3 regions of the Azospira sp. I09 genome follow, and region 1 is predicted to be linked to each of the others. Evidence: predicted binding sites of a transcription regulator. Region 1 holds the regulator's gene; each other region holds the start of a gene.
The links. The regulator FNR, encoded in region 1, switches genes on or off when oxygen is low (the NO sensors DNR and NnrR bind a similar motif). The targets are predictions, from matches to a motif close to TTGANCTAGNTCAA.

Region 1 (5,058 bases):
GCCGTCGGCCGGGCCCTGGCTCAGATTCCCATGGGCAGCACCATCCAGTGGGCCCTCAAGCTGGCCGTGGCCGGCCTCGGCGTGACGGTGCTGCTGGGCCTGTCCATGCTGGTCAACCTGGCCTGGGGGCTGTCCTGGCCCCTGCTGGAAATCACCGGCATCCACCTGGCCTGGGGCCTGGTGGGCTGGGGCGTGCTGCTGCTGTCCGGCGTCGCCTACGTGGTGGTGCCCATGTTCCTCCTGACGCCGGCCTTTCCCGGCTGGCTGACCCGGCTCCTGGCGCCCCTGCTGTTCCTGCTGCTGGCCCTGTGGAGCGGCGCCGAGGCGGCCGGCTGGGGCGGTGCCCCCCTCCTGGCGGCCCTGGTGGCGGCCGGTTGCGGCACCTTTGCCCTGGCGACCCTGTGGCTGCTGGTGCGCAGCAAGCGGGCCCGGCTCGATGCCACCCAGCGCTACTGGCGGCTGGGGCTGGCCTGCGCCGTCGGCGGGGCGGCCCTGTGGGCGGTGGGGCAGTTGTGGCCGGACCTGGGCCTGTGGCCCGGGCTGCCCCTGCTGCTGGGCATGCTCCTGCTGGTGGGCGGGTTCATGTCGGTGATCACCGGCATGCTGTACAAGATCGTGCCCTTCCTCATCTGGCTGCATCTGCAGAACGCGGGCCAGGGCCGGGTGCTGGCGCCGAACATGAAGCGCATCCTGGCCGAGAGCGCCATGGCGCGACAGATGGCGGCCCATGCCGCTTCCCTGGGCCTGCTGCTGGCCGCCGTGGTCCGCCCCGCCTGGTTCGCCTGGCCGGCCGGACTGGCCCTGCTGCTGTCCAACCTGTGGCTGCTGGTGAACCTCTGGCGCTGCCTGCAGGTCTATCGACGGCACCTGCGGCATATCGGCGAGCAACTCGCCGCGGCTGCCTGATTTTTCGGAGATTCCATGTTCAAGGCCTTTTTCAGCGCCCCCCATCGGGTCATGTTCGCCCTCGGCGCCCTGCAGAGCCTGCTGGCGGTGCTGTTCTGGGCGGCGGACCTGGGCGGCCGCTATGCCGGACTCTATGGGGCTCCGGCCTGGGCCCTGCCCGGCATCTGGCTGCATGGGGCCCTGATGCTGTTCGGCCTGTTCCCCCCCTTCATCTTTGGCTTTCTCATGACGGCCCTGCCCAAGTGGGTGAGCGCCCCGGCCCTGACGCGGGGCCAGTACCTGCCGGCCTTCGCTCTGCTGGCCGGCGGCTGGCTGCTCTTCTGGGGCGGCCTGCTGGCGGCGCCCCTAGCCGTGTCCGGCCTGGTGGTGGCGTCCCTCGGCTGGCTGTGGGGCTTGGTCGCCCTGGCCCGGGCCGTGACCTGGCCCCAACCCCGGGGCTTCGCCCCGGACCGTTCCCACGCCTACGCGCTGCTGGCCGCCCTGGGTCTGGGCCTGGTCGCCCTCTGGGCCTATGCCTGGGGCCTGGCGGCCATGGCCGGCGATGGGGTGCGGGCCGGCATCGAGCTGGGGCTGTGGGGCTGCCTGCTGCCGGTGTTCTTCATCGTCAGCCATCGCATGCTGCCCTTCTTCACTGCAGCGGTGCTGAAGAACTACACCATCTACCGGCCCATGCCCCTGCTGTGGCTGGTGCTGGCCTGCTTCCTCGGCCACGCCCTGCTGGCCCTGGCCGGCTGGCACGGTGCCCTGTGGCTGCCGGACGCCGTTGCCGCCGCCGTGGTCATCCATTTCTCCTGGAAGTGGCAGCTTCGGCGCAGCCTGGCGGTGCCCATGCTGGCCATGATCCATGGCGCCACCGTCTGGCTGGGCCTGGGGCTGGTGCTCTATGCCTGCCAGGGGCTGGCCCTGGCGCTGGGCGGCAGCTTCGGCGGCCTGGCGCCCCTGCACGCCATCAGCATCGGCTATTTCGTTTCCATGCTGCTGGGCATGGTCACCCGGGTCACCCTGGGGCATTCGGGCCGGCCCATCAACGCCGGGGATCAGACCACCTGGCCCCTGTTTTGGCTGTTCCAGAGCGTGCCCCTGCTGCGCATCGCCGGCGAGTTTCTGCCCCTGTCCGGCCCCTTCAACCTGCAGTGGCTGGCCAGCCTGGCCTGGCTCCTGGTGTTCGCCCTGTGGGTGCGGCGCCACGGCACCATGTACCTGCGGCCCCGGCCCGACGGCCAGCCCGGCTGACGGATCGCGGAGCCATCCCATGTACCTGGCCCTCAAGCATCTGCACATCACCTGCGTCGTCCTCTCCGGCCTTGGATTCCTCCTGCGCGGATTTTGGATGCTGCAGGAGTCGCCCCGCCTGCAGGGGCGCCTGCCGCGGGTGGCGCCCCATGTGGTGGACACCCTGCTGCTCGGCAGCGCCCTGGCCCTGGCCTTTCTCTCCGGCCAGTATCCCGTCGTCCAGGGCTGGCTGACGGCCAAGGTGCTGGCCCTGCTGGCCTACATCGGCTGCGGCAGCGTGGCCCTCAAGCGGGGGCGCAGCAAGGCGGTGCGGGGCATCTTTTTCGTCATGGCCCTGTCGTGTTTCGCCTATATCGTTTCCGTTGCCCTGACGCGTCATCCCGCCGGCTTCTTCGCCGGTCTGTGAAAGGAATTGCATGAGCCACAGCCTGTTGGGCGCCGCCGCCCCCAGTTTCGACGAACCCCTGGAAATGCTGGATGCCTGCCACGGTCGCATCCAGGCCCAGATCGAGACCCTGCGTCGCCTGGTGCAGCACCTGCCCCGGCACGGCGCCGACCAGGCCGCCCGGGAGGCGGCCCAGGGCGTGCTGCGCTATTTCTCAGTGGCCGCTCCCCATCACCATGCGGACGAGGAGGATGACCTCTTTCCTGCCCTGCGGGCGAGCCAGGCGGTGGCCCGGGAAGCGGCGGTGGCGGCCCAGGTGGAGGCCCTCATCGAACGCATCCTGGCCGACCACCGGCGCATGGACCGGGCCCGGGACGAGGTGCTGGCCCGCCTGCAGGCCATCGTCGCGGCCCAGCCGGGGGAATGCAGCGAGGCCCTGCCGGCGGCCATGGTGGAAGGGTTGGCCGAGCTTTATCTGGGACACATCGATCTGGAAACCCGGGAGCTGCTGTCCCTGGGGCGGCGCCTGCTGTCCCCCGAGCAGGCGGCCGCCGTCGGCCGCAGCATGGCGGCGCGGCGGGGGGCGGTGTTTCCGGAAGGGGAACAGTAGGACTGCCGGCACGCCTGGACTAAGCCCGGGCAATAATCCGGGCAATAAAAAAGCGGCTCCGCGGAGCCGCTTTTTTGTTTGATGCTTGCCCGGGATCAGGCCGACTGGTGGGTCATCAGCTTTTTCAGGCCCGGGATGTCCAGGATGCGGATGTGCTTCTGCTGCACGGCGATCAGACCTTCTTCCTGGAAGCGGGAGAAGGCGCGGGAAACGGTTTCCAGCTTGAGGCCCAGGTAGCTGCCGATTTCTTCCCGGGTCATGCGCAGGTAGAACTCGGCGTGGGAATAGCCCCGGGCGGTGAAGCGCTGGGAGAGATTGAGGAGGAAGGCGGCCAGCCGTTCTTCCGCCCGCATGGTGCCGAGCAGCATCATGACCCCGTGGTCGCGCACGATCTCCCGGCTCATCACCTTGTGGAAGTGGTGCTGCAGGGCCACGATCTCCCGGGACAGGCCTTCCAGGCGGGGGAAGGGGATGATGCAGACTTCGCTGTCTTCCAGGGCCACCGCGTTACAGGAATGGTGTTCGGTGCTGATGCCGTCCAGGCCCAGCAGCTCGCCGGCCATCTGGAAGCCGGTGACCTGGTCGCGGCCGTCTTCCAGCAGCACGTCGGTCTTGAAGAAACCGGCGCGGATGGCGTAGATGGATTCGAAGGCCTCCCCGGCCCGGTACAGGTGGTCGCCGCGCTTGATCTTGCGGCGGGTGCTGACCAGTTCGTCCAGCTTGGACATCTCGGTCTCGTTGAGACCGTAGGGAAGACACAGTTCTTGCAGGTTACAGTTCGAGCAGGCGGTCTTGATGACCGACAGGGTAATTTCTTGGGCGCTGGTCTTCTTCAACGGCATGCTGTTCCTCGCTGGGCCAAGGGCGTTCGGATGGTGGTAACCTGCGCCGGAAGGCCCTTTGGAAGCCTTTGATCCAGGACAACGTGCCCCAGTTCCTGCACCACGATAATAAGCCGCACCTAATGTGTGGTTCTGCAACGACTGTTTTTCAATGACATTTACCGCCAACAACCTGGTTTTCGATCCCCAGATCATCCGCCGCTTCGACGTCAATGGACCGCGCTACACGTCCTATCCGACGGCTGACCGTTTTGTCGAAGCCTTCGATGCCGAGGCCCTGAAGCTGTGGTTGGGCAAACGCAACATCGGCGGTATCAGCCGACCGCTGTCATTATACTTCCACATCCCCTTCTGTAACACCATCTGCTACTACTGCGCCTGTAACAAGATCATCACCAAGGATCACGGCCGCAGCGCCAAGTACATCAAGTACCTGGGCAAGGAGATGGCCCTGCAGGCCGAGTACCTGCTGGATGGGGATCGGGAAGTCTCCCAGTTGCACTGGGGCGGCGGCACGCCCACCTTCCTCTCCCATGAGGAAATGCACCAGCTGATGGACCTCACCCACCGCCATTTCAAGCTGGTGGATGGGGCCGAGATTTCCATCGAAGTGGATCCGCGCAAGGTGGACCGGCCCACCGTGGCCCTGCTCGGCGAGCTGGGCTTCAACCGCATGAGCCTGGGCGTCCAGGATTTCGACGAGCGGGTGCAGCAGGCCATCAATCGCATCCAGACCGAGGAAGAAACCTTCACGGTGATGGACCAGGCGCGCAAGAGCGGCTTCAAGTCCATCAGCGTGGACCTCATCTACGGCCTGCCCCACCAGACGGTGATGGGCTTCAACCGCACCCTGGAGCGGGTCCTGGCCATGGACCCGGAGCGTCTCTCCATCTACAACTATGCCCACCTGCCGGGCCTCTTCAAGCCCCAGCGGCGCATCAACGAGAGCGATCTGCCCAACGCCGACACGCGTCTGCAGCTGCTCTCCCTGGCCATCAAGAAACTGACCGATGCCGGCTACGTCTTCATCGGCATGGACCACTTCGCCAAGCCGGACGACGAGCTGGCCGTGGCCCAGCGCC
Region 2 (5,058 bases), 200 kb from region 1:
GCATCATGCCCAGGTAATCGGCTGCCACCACGGCCTGCAGCACGCCGCTGGCGGCGTCGAAGAGAAAGACGTTGAAGCGGTTGCCGCTGCGGTTGCTGGTGTAGGCCTTGTAGCCCAGGATGCCCAGCCCGGGCAGGCCGCCGTGCAGCAGGTGCAGGGCCGTCTGGGGCAGGCGGGTGCGGGCCCGAGGCGTATCCTGGGCGACCAGGGCGCCCTCCCGGGACAGTTCGCGGTGGGCGATTTCCACGGCCTCCAGGGCCATGGGCATGGTCAGCACCGACTGGACGTCGGCTTCGCTCAGATACAGGGCCATTCTTACTCCACGGTAATATCGACGGGGGTCGGGCGCCGGGCCTGCAGCACCTTGCCGGCCAGCACCACCAGCACGGCGGCGAGGAGGCCGACGGCCTTGGGCAGCCAGGCCGGAGTGCCGGTCAGCCAGGGGGCCAGACCGGGATCGGCGGCGATCATTTCGCCGGCGACGAAGCCGAGCAGGGCGGCGCCCAGGGTCACCACCACCGGCCAGCGCTCCATCAGCTTGAGGATCAGCTGGCTGGACCAGACGATCAGGGGAATGCTCACGGCCAGGCCGAAGAGCAGCAGAAACAGGCTGCCGTGGGAGGCGCCGGCAACGCCGATGACGTTGTCCAGGCTCATGACGAAGTCGGCGACGATGATGGTCTTCACCGCGCCCCACAGGTGATCGGCGGCATTGATGTCGTGGCCGTCGTCGTCCTCCGGCAGCAGCAGCTTGATGCCGATCCACAGCAGCAGCAGGCCGCCCACCAGCTTGAGCCAGGGCAGGTTCATCACCAGGGCGGCGAAGGTGGTCAGCACCACGCGCAGGCTGACGGCGCCGGCGACGCCCCAGAAGATGCCTTTCTTGCGCTGCTCGGGGGAAAGGTTGCGACAGGCCAGGGCGATGACCACGGCGTTGTCGCCGGAGAGCACCACGTCGATGGCGATGATCTGGGCCACCGCCAGCCAGAAAACGGGAGAAGTGAGGTCGAGTTCCATGGGGCCGGATTGTACCGTGGCCGGGCCCTGGCCCGGCATTTCCCGGACAGGGGAGCGCAGTTAGCCGGACATGGGGCCGCTCAGGCAGGAAGGACGGGCATTTCCGTCATGGCATCGCCAGCAGCGGCGCCCCGCCCGCCTCCCAGGGCACGCCCCAAAAGAAAAAGGCGGGCCAGAAGGCCCGCCTTGGCATTGCGCCGGGGACGCTGCTTACTTCAGCAGACCCTTGAGCAGACGGCCCATTTCGGAGGGGTTGCGGGTCACGGTGAAGCCGCACTCTTCCATGATGGCGAGCTTGGCGTCAGCGGTGTCGGCACCACCGGAAATCAGGGCGCCAGCATGGCCCATGCGCTTGCCCGCGGGGGCAGTCACACCGGCGATGAAGCCGACGATGGGCTTCTTCATGTTGGCCTTGCACCACATGGCGGCTTCGGCTTCATCGGGACCGCCGATTTCGCCAATCATGATGACGGCGTCGGTATCCGGATCGTCATTGAACATCTTCATGACGTCGATGTGCTTCAGACCGTTGATGGGGTCGCCACCGATACCCACGGCGGAAGACTGGCCCAGACCGATTTCGGTCAGCTGGGCAACGGCTTCGTAGGTCAGGGTGCCGGAGCGGGAAACCACGCCGATGCGACCCTTCTTGTGGATGTGACCGGGCATGATGCCGATCTTGATTTCATCGGGGGTGATCAGGCCGGGGCAGTTGGGGCCCAGCAGCAGGGTCTTCTTGCCGCCCTTGGCTTCCTTTTCCTTCATCTTGTTGCGCACTTCCAGCATGTCCCGCACGGGGATGCCTTCGGTGATGCAGATGGCCAGGTCCAGGTCGGCTTCAACGGCTTCCCAGATGGCGGCAGCAGCGCCGGCGGGCGGCACGTAGATGACGGAAACGGTGGCGCCGGTGTCCTTGGCAGCTTCCTTGACGGTGGCGTAGATGGGGATGTCGAAGATCTTCTCGCCAGCCTTCTTGGGGTTCACGCCGGCAACGAAGCAGTTCTTGCCGTTGGCGTATTCCTGGCACTTTTCCGTATGGAACTGGCCGGTCTTGCCGGTGATGCCCTGGGTGATGACCTTGGTGTCTTTGTTGATCAGGATGGACATTCAATAACTCCTTACTTGACCGCGTCGACGATCTTCTGGGCCGCTTCGGCCATGGTATCGGCGGAAATGATCGGCAGACCGGAATCCTTCAGGATCTGCTTGCCCAGGTCCTCGTTGGTGCCCTTCATGCGGACCACCAGCGGCACGGACAGGTTCACTTCCTTGGCCGCGGTCACCACGCCGGTGGCGATGGTGTCGCACTTCATGATGCCGCCGAAGATGTTGACCAGGATGCCCTTGACCTTGGGGTTCTTGAGCATGATCTTGAAGGCTTCGGTGACCTTCTCGGTGGTGGCACCGCCGCCCACGTCCAGGAAGTTGGCCGGCTCGGCGCCGAACAGCTTGATGGTGTCCATGGTGGCCATGGCCAGACCGGCACCGTTCACCAGACAGCCGATGTTGCCGTCCAGGGAGATGTAGGCCAGGTCGAACTTGGAGGCTTCGATTTCGTCGGCATCTTCTTCATCCAGATCGCGGTATTCAACGATTTCGGGATGACGGAAGAGGGCGTTGGAGTCGAAATTGAACTTGGCGTCCAGAGCCTTGATGTTGCCGTTGCCTTCCAGGATCAGCGGGTTGATTTCCGCCAGGGAGGCATCGGTTTCCATGTAGCACTGGTACAGCTTCTTGATCTCGGCCTGGGCCTTGGCCACGGAGTCGGCGGGAACGCCGATGCCCTGGGCCAGGTTCAGGGTCTGCTGGTCGGTGATGCCGACCAGGGGATCAACGAATTCCTTGAGGATCTTCTCGGGGGTGGCATGGGCCACTTCCTCGATGTCCATGCCGCCTTCGGAGGAGGCCATGACGGCGACCTTCTGGGTAGCGCGGTCGGTCAGGACAGCCAGGTAGTATTCCTTCTTGATGTCGGCGCCTTCTTCAATCAGCAGGCGGCGGACCTTCTGGCCTTCCGGGCCGGTCTGGTGGGTCACCAGTTGCATGCCCAGAATCTGGGTGGCGTATTGGCGCACTTCATCCAGGGACTTGGCAACCTTCACGCCACCGCCCTTGCCGCGGCCACCAGCGTGAATCTGGGCCTTCACGACCCACACCTTGCCGCCCAGTTCCTCGGCGACCTTGACAGCTTCGTCGACGGAGAAGGCAGGCTTGCCGCGCGGCGTCGTCACGCCGAACTTTCTCAGGATCTCCTTACCCTGATATTCATGAATTTTCATGCGCTTTCCTTGCTTGGTTGAAGTTGCGAGCAAAAGGCAGGAGTGTCTCCCCTACCCCATTTTCTGGTCACGGTACCAGCGCGGGTAATAGCGCTGGACCGCTTCCGAAGTGGATTCGAGGGCATGGCAGCGGTCAAGCTGATAAGGCTTGTGACCATGGTCCTCGTTGTCTTTCATTTCACTGGCAAAGGTCTGGATCGCCGCCGTCGGCAGCACCATGACCAGCTCGGTCAGATGGGAGCAGCCTTTGACATCGCCAAAACGCTCCTTGACCGCCCTGCGGAAGCCGTGAAACAGATTCAAGCCTACCAGCCTGTTGTAATCCGCGTTGATACGGTCGCATTGTCCCACATAGGGCATGCCGTCCGTCCGGGTCTCCGCCGCGAGAATGTTGAATTCCCGATCGATGGTGACCCGTACCCACATATCGTGCACCGGTTCTCCTGCTGGCCGCAGCCCGGAGGAAAGGGGGTAATCATGATCCTTGACGTCGGTCAGACGCGCCTCCACGTCCCACAGACCATCCTCGCGCTTGAAGCCATACAACTGGATGCTGCGGACGTGCAGGCGCTGGCGGGCAACAGGGGCAGGGGAAAGTGGCATGGGGAGGCCGGATTCTTTATGCAACGGATTACAGCAGCGGAGCGCTATCTTATTGTTAGTCCGCCAATATTAACACAAGAAAAAAGGCGCCCCGCTGTTTTGCATTCATAATTATGGATACAAATCCCGGGCCCGCAGCGCCTCCATTTGATCCAGATTAAGCGCCCCCCGCCCCGCCGCCCCCAGAATCCCGGACAGCATTATTACAACGACAAAAAGTCGGGGAGAAAACCATGCACCGGGAGTCCGCCGCCGCCCTGGAAGGGGAACGCATCGCCCGCGCCAGCCGGGACGAAATCGCCGCCCTGCAGCTCAAGCGCCTGCAACAGACCCTGCGCCACGCCTACGAGAAGGTGCCCCATACCCGGGCCAAGTTCGACACCCATGGGGTCCATCCGGACGACCTGAAGACCCTGGCGGACCTGGCCAGGTTCCCCTTCACCGGCAAACAGGACCTGCGGGACAACTACCCCTACGGCCTTTTCGCCGTGCCCATGCGGGACATCGTGCGGGTGCACGCCTCCAGCGGCACCACCGGCAAGCCCACCGTGGTCGGCTACACCGCCGGCGACATCGACCGCTGGGCCGACATCATGGCCCGGGCCCTGCGCGCCGCCGGCGCCGGACCGGAGGACATCGTCCATGTAGCCCACGGCTACGGCCTGTTCACCGGCGGCCTCGGCGTCCATTACGGCGTCGAGCGCCTGGGCGCCACGGCGGTGCCCGTTTCCGGCGGCCAGACCGAGCGCCAGGTGCAGCTCATCGCCGACTTCAAGCCCACGGTGCTGGTGGTGACGCCCTCCTACGCCCTCAACCTGGCCGACGAATGCGAGCACCAGGGCTTCGACCTGGCCGGCTCCAGCCTGCGCATCGGACTCTTCGGCGCCGAGCCCTGGGGCGAAAGCATGCGGGCGGAGATCGAGCGCCGCTTCGGCATCGCCGCCATGGACCTCTACGGCCTGTCGGAAGTGATGGGCCCCGGCGTCGCCAGCGAATGCATCGAATCCCGGGACGGCCCCACCATCTGGGAAGACCACTTCTACCCGGAGATCATCGACCCCAACACCGGCGAAGTCCTGCCCGACGGCGCCCACGGCGAACTGGTGTTCACCTCCCTGACCAAGGAGGGCATGCCGGTGGTGCGCTACCGCACCCGGGA
Region 3 (5,058 bases), 240 kb from region 1:
ACGTCGGCCCCTGGCTGCTGGAGCGCCAGCTGGACGAGGTGGCCGGGCGCATGCTGCAGCAGTCCCTGGAGGAGCGGGGCCTGAAATTCCTGCTGCAGAAAAACACGGAAGCCCTCATCGCCGGCGAGAGCGGCCGGGTGGCAGCCATCCGCTTCAAGGACGGCATGCAGATTCCCGCCGATCTGGTGGTGATGGCGGTGGGCATCCGCCCCAACACGGCCCTGGCCGAGTCTTCCGGCATCCACTGCAACCGGGGCATCGTCGTCTCCGACACCCTGCAGACCTACGATCCCAAGATCTACGCCGTGGGCGAGTGCGTCAGCCATCGCGGCATCGCCTACGGCCTGGTGGCGCCGCTGTTCGAGCAGGCCAAGGTCTGCGCCAACCACCTGGCGGGCTACGGCATCGGCCGCTACCAGGGCTCGGTGACTTCCACCAAGCTGAAGGTCACCGGCATCGACCTTTTCTCCGCCGGCGACTTCATGGGCGGCAGCGACACCGAGGACATCGTTCTGCATGACCCGGCCGGCGGCGTGTACAAGCGCCTGGTGCTGAAGGACAACAAGCTGGTGGGCGGCGTGCTCTACGGCGACACGGCGGACGGTTCCTGGTACTTCCAGTTGCTGCGGGAGGGCAAGGACGTCAGCCAGATCCGCGACCACCTCATGTTCGGCCAGAGCAACCTGGGGGACACGGGCCACCAGGGCCACAACAAGGCCGCCGCCATGGCCGACAGCGCCGAGGTGTGCGGCTGCAACGGCGTCACCAAGGGCGTCATCGTCAAGGCCATCAAGGAGAAGGGGCTGTTCACCCTGGACGAGGTGCGCAAGCACACCAAGGCTTCCGCCTCCTGCGGCTCCTGCACCGGCCTGGTGGAGCAGATCCTGGCCTCCACCGTGGGCGGCGCCTACCAGGCCGCCAGCAGCGCCGAGAAGCCCATGTGCGGCTGCACCGAGCACAGCCACGGGGCCGTGCGCCAGGCCATCCGGGAGCGGCACCTGACCTCCATTCCGGCGGTGATCGAAGCCCTGGCCTGGAAGAATCCCAACGGCTGCGAGAAGTGCCGCCCGGCCCTCAACTACTACCTCATCTCCACCTTCCCCCACGAGGCCAGGGACGATCCCCAAAGCCGCTTCATCAACGAGCGGGCCCACGCCAACATCCAGAAGGACGGCACCTATTCGGTGGTGCCGCGCATGTGGGGCGGCGTCACCACGCCCAACGAGTTGCGGGCCATCGCCGACGTGGCGGACAAGTACCAGGTGCCCATGGTCAAGGTCACCGGCGGCCAGCGCATCGACCTGCTGGGGGTGAAGAAGGAGGACCTGCCCCATATGTGGGCCGATCTGGCCCAGGCCGGCATGGTCTCCGGCCACGCCTACGGCAAGTCCATCCGCACCGTGAAGACCTGCGTCGGCAGCCAGTTTTGCCGCTTCGGCACCCAGGACTCCACCGGCATGGGCATCGAGCTGGAGAAGATGCTGTTCGACATGTGGAGCCCCCACAAGGTGAAGCTGGCCGTCTCCGGCTGCCCGCGCAACTGCGCCGAATCCGGCATCAAGGACGTGGGCATCATTGCCGTCGATTCGGGCTGGGAAATCCACGTCGCCGGCAACGGCGGCATCAAGACCGAGGCGGCCCAGTTCCTGTGCAAGGTGGCCACCGCCGAAGAGGTCAAGGAATACTCCGGCGCCTTCCTCCAGCTCTACCGTGAGGAGGGCTTCTACCTGGAGCGCACCGTGCATTACGTGCAGCGGGTGGGCCTGGACCACGTCAAGCGCCTGGTGGTGGAGGACGAGGACAACCGCAAGGCCCTGCACGCCCGTCTGCTCGATTCCCTGAAGGACGCCGCCGATCCCTGGGCCGAGCACCAGGAAGCCCCGGCCCGCCGCGAATTCGAGCCCCTGGCCTTCTGAGCCGGCAGGCCGGCACGATTCTCTCGGTGTTCTCTGTGCCCTCTGTGGCAAAAACGGTTTTAAGGAACGAAAAATGAGCCAATGGAAAAACCTCTGCGCCCTGGAAGACATCCCCCTGCTGGGTTCCCGGGTGGTGCAGCACCCGGGCGGCGATATTGCCGTGTTCCGCACCGACGGCGATGCCGTCTTCGCCCTCCACGACAAGTGCCCCCACAAGGGCGGGCCCCTCTCCCAGGGCATCGTGCACGGCCAGCGGGTGACCTGCCCCCTGCACAGCTGGAACATCGAGCTGGCCAGCGGCGAGGCGGTGGCGCCGGACCAGGGCTGTACCGCCCGCTTCCAGGTGAAGGTGGAAGACGGCCGGGTCTGGCTCCAGGCCTGACGGGGAAACGGCCATGCCCGGAGAGGCAGAAGGGACGGGCCTGACGGCCATGCCATGGTGGAGAAGTCCGTCCCTGCTGCCTCCTGGCAATGGCATGGAACCAATGGCCGTTCCGGCGGCCGAAGCAGGGGGCGTCGCGGCCTTTGCCGGCTGCGGCAAAAGGCGATATCGATCAATTCCCTCGCCCCTTGCCTTCACCCATAATCCAGACATGACCCAAACTGCCCTCATCCTTTTCGGCCACGGCGCCCGGGACCCCCAGTGGGCCGAGCCCATGCAGCGCGTGCAGCGCGCCATCCAGGCGCGGGAGCCCCAGCGCCGCGTCGCCCTGGCCTTCCTCGAATTCATGGAACCGACCCTGGAACAGTGCGTCGCCCAGCTGGCCGACGAGGGCGTCACCAGCATCCGCCTGGCGCCCATGTTCATGGCCCAGAGCGGCCACCTGAAGCGGGATTTGCCCTTACAGGTGGAAGCCGCGGCACGCCAGCATCCCCAGCTCAGCATCCACATCGCCGGCGCCATCGGCGAAGCTCCGGGCGTGATCGACGCCATGGCCGAGCACATCCTGGCCCTCGACTAGGCCTTTTCAGGAATCCTCCGACCCATGCTGCGCGTTCTCGTCATCGATGAATCCCAGAGCCGGGCCGCCGACATCTGCGCCGGCCTGGTCAAGGCCGGCCACCAGGTGGCGGCCGTGCTGGCCTCGTCCCTGGACCTGGCGGGAAGGGTGGAGGAACTGAAGCCCGACGTCATCCTCATCGAAACCGACAGCCCCAGCCGGGATACTTTGGAACACCTTTCCGCCATGAACCGGGACATGCCCCGGCCGGTGATCATTTTCGCCAACGACGACGATTCGGGCCTGATCCGGGAGGCCATGAAGGCCGGCGTCTCCTCCTACGTGGTGGACGGCCTGGACCCGGCCCGCATCAAGCCCATCGTCGAGGTGGCCCGGGCCCGCTTCGAGGAAACCCTGGCCCTGCGTCGGGAGCTGGCGGAAACCACGCAGAAGCTGTCCGACCGCAAGATCATCGAACGGGCCAAGGGCCTGCTCATGAAGACCCGCAAGATGGAAGAGGAAGAGGCCTACCACGCCCTGCGCCGCCTGGCCATGGACCGGGGCCAGAGCATCTCCCGGGTCTCCCGGGACGTCATCGAGATGGCCAAGGTCCTGCTCTGAAGGCCGGGCTGCCGGCCCACCCCTGGCTTTGACCCGGGTGATGCCGGGTTTGATTTGCATCCTGGCCCTGGTTCCCCGTCCGGCGCCATACTGTCTCCCATCACCCTTTCCGGGAGTCCGCCATGAAACGCCATCCCGCCCTGTTGCAGTTGTCCCGCGAACACCACACCGCCCTCAAGCTGTCCCTGGATTGCCGCAAGGCCGTGCTGGCGGCCGACCAGGAGGCCATGAACGCCCTGGCGGGCCAGATGTCGAGCCTCTTCGCCACCGAGCTGGAACCCCACTTCCAGCGCGAGGAAGAGGAATTGCTGCCCTGGCTGGAAGCCGCCGGCGAGCACCAGCTGGTGGCCCGTACCCTGGCCGAGCACGCCCAGCTGCGGGGCCTGGCCGAGCGCATCGGCCGGGGCGACCGGGGCGCCCTGGAAGCCTTCGCTACAGCCCTGAGCGACCACGTGCGTTTCGAGGAACGGGAGTTGTTCGAGAAGGCCCAGGAATATCCGGCCTTCACCGTCGGCTGAGGTTGTGCCGGGGCGTGGCCCCGGCGGGGGCGATGGAGCCCTGGTCTAGTGGATCAGGACCAGGGCCAGGATGACGGTCCACGCCGGCAGGGCGCAGACCATGATGACGCCGCAGAAGAGGGTGGCCAGGCAGTCGTCCTCCACCGCCAGCAGGCGGCGGATGCAGCGGTACATGGCGTAGCTGGAAAGGGCCAGGGCGACCATGCCGGTGATGAGGATGAAAATCAGGCTGGGCACGGCCAGGGCCAGGGAGGCCAGCCATAGGGGAATGGTGCTGAGGGTCACCACCAGGAAGGCCTGGCGCCGGTTCACCGGCACCTGGAAGAAGCGCCCGGCCAGGTGGGCGACGCCCGCCAGCAGGGGCACCATCAGCAGTTCCCAGGCCAGGATGAGCAGCAGGCGTTCCCAGCTGGGGGCAATGAAGCCGGCGATGATGCGGTTGCCGTAGGCGTTGCCGGCGAAGTTGGCCATCACCGGCAGCAGCAGGGAGAGGGGCAGGGCGATGAGGAGAAAACTGACGGCGGCGGAGGGCAGATGCTCCACGTCGTCCCAAAGGATGTCGTGGTTTTCCTGCGTGCCTGCACTGCCCATCATCCAGCCCGACAGTAAACGCGGGGCTTCCATGGGCTGTTGCTGGATATCCATGTTTCCCTCCCGCTCCCGATACGTGCGGGAGCATTGTTTTGTGTTGCATGCCATCAACAACCCGATAATCATAAGAACATCGGATGCCAGTGTCTTTAGGCGTTTGGTCATAGATGGGGGCGGCGCTTTCGCCGTTCCCCTTTCCTCTCCCGCCGCCGCTCCCCATTCCGCTGTCCTTCCGCCGCTGTCGCTGCAACCGCCGGCCCGGGTTCCCCCTTCTTGTGCGGCGGTCACGCCATGGCGCACCGCAGCAGTGCGCTCCGGTGCCGCGAATGGATTTTTTCGGGGCGGTGAAGATCTATCTATCTTTATGAATTAAAACTGTATTTTTGATATTTTCGTTGCCTGGCACGGTGGTTGCTGAACTAGCTCGTAAGTCGGACCAATGGCGGTTCGAGCAACGCCGGACAGAGCAGT

Region 2: the regulator FNR is predicted to act here: its motif matches at 4,047-4,060, upstream of paaK (phenylacetate--CoA ligase PaaK).
Region 3: the regulator FNR is predicted to act here: its motif matches at 3,507-3,520, upstream of AZSP09_RS00110 (hemerythrin domain-containing protein).

Annotation. Positions count from the first base shown of each region.
Region 1 covers NZ_AP021844.1:3,551,970-3,557,027, forward strand. The annotation lists gene AZSP09_RS16655 (hypothetical protein) at 1-906, shown strand, start outside; gene AZSP09_RS16660 (NnrS family protein) at 922-2,139, shown strand; gene AZSP09_RS16665 (SirB2 family protein) at 2,159-2,545, shown strand; gene AZSP09_RS16670 (hemerythrin domain-containing protein) at 2,556-3,134, shown strand; gene fnr (fumarate/nitrate reduction transcriptional regulator Fnr) at 3,230-3,976, opposite strand; gene hemN (oxygen-independent coproporphyrinogen III oxidase) at 4,128-5,058, shown strand, end outside.
Region 2 covers NZ_AP021844.1:3,347,065-3,352,122, reverse strand. The annotation lists gene AZSP09_RS15795 (ornithine cyclodeaminase family protein) at 1-313, opposite strand, end outside; gene AZSP09_RS15790 (TerC family protein) at 316-1,017, opposite strand; gene sucD (succinate--CoA ligase subunit alpha) at 1,228-2,124, opposite strand; gene sucC (ADP-forming succinate--CoA ligase subunit beta) at 2,136-3,296, opposite strand; gene AZSP09_RS15775 (DUF2889 domain-containing protein) at 3,348-3,899, opposite strand; gene paaK (phenylacetate--CoA ligase PaaK) at 4,133-5,058, shown strand, end outside.
Region 3 covers NZ_AP021844.1:18,173-23,230, forward strand. The annotation lists gene nirB (nitrite reductase large subunit NirB) at 1-1,916, shown strand, start outside; gene nirD (nitrite reductase small subunit NirD) at 1,990-2,298, shown strand; gene AZSP09_RS00100 (sirohydrochlorin chelatase) at 2,510-2,878, shown strand; gene AZSP09_RS00105 (ANTAR domain-containing response regulator) at 2,903-3,478, shown strand; gene AZSP09_RS00110 (hemerythrin domain-containing protein) at 3,601-3,996, shown strand; gene AZSP09_RS00115 (Yip1 family protein) at 4,042-4,641, opposite strand.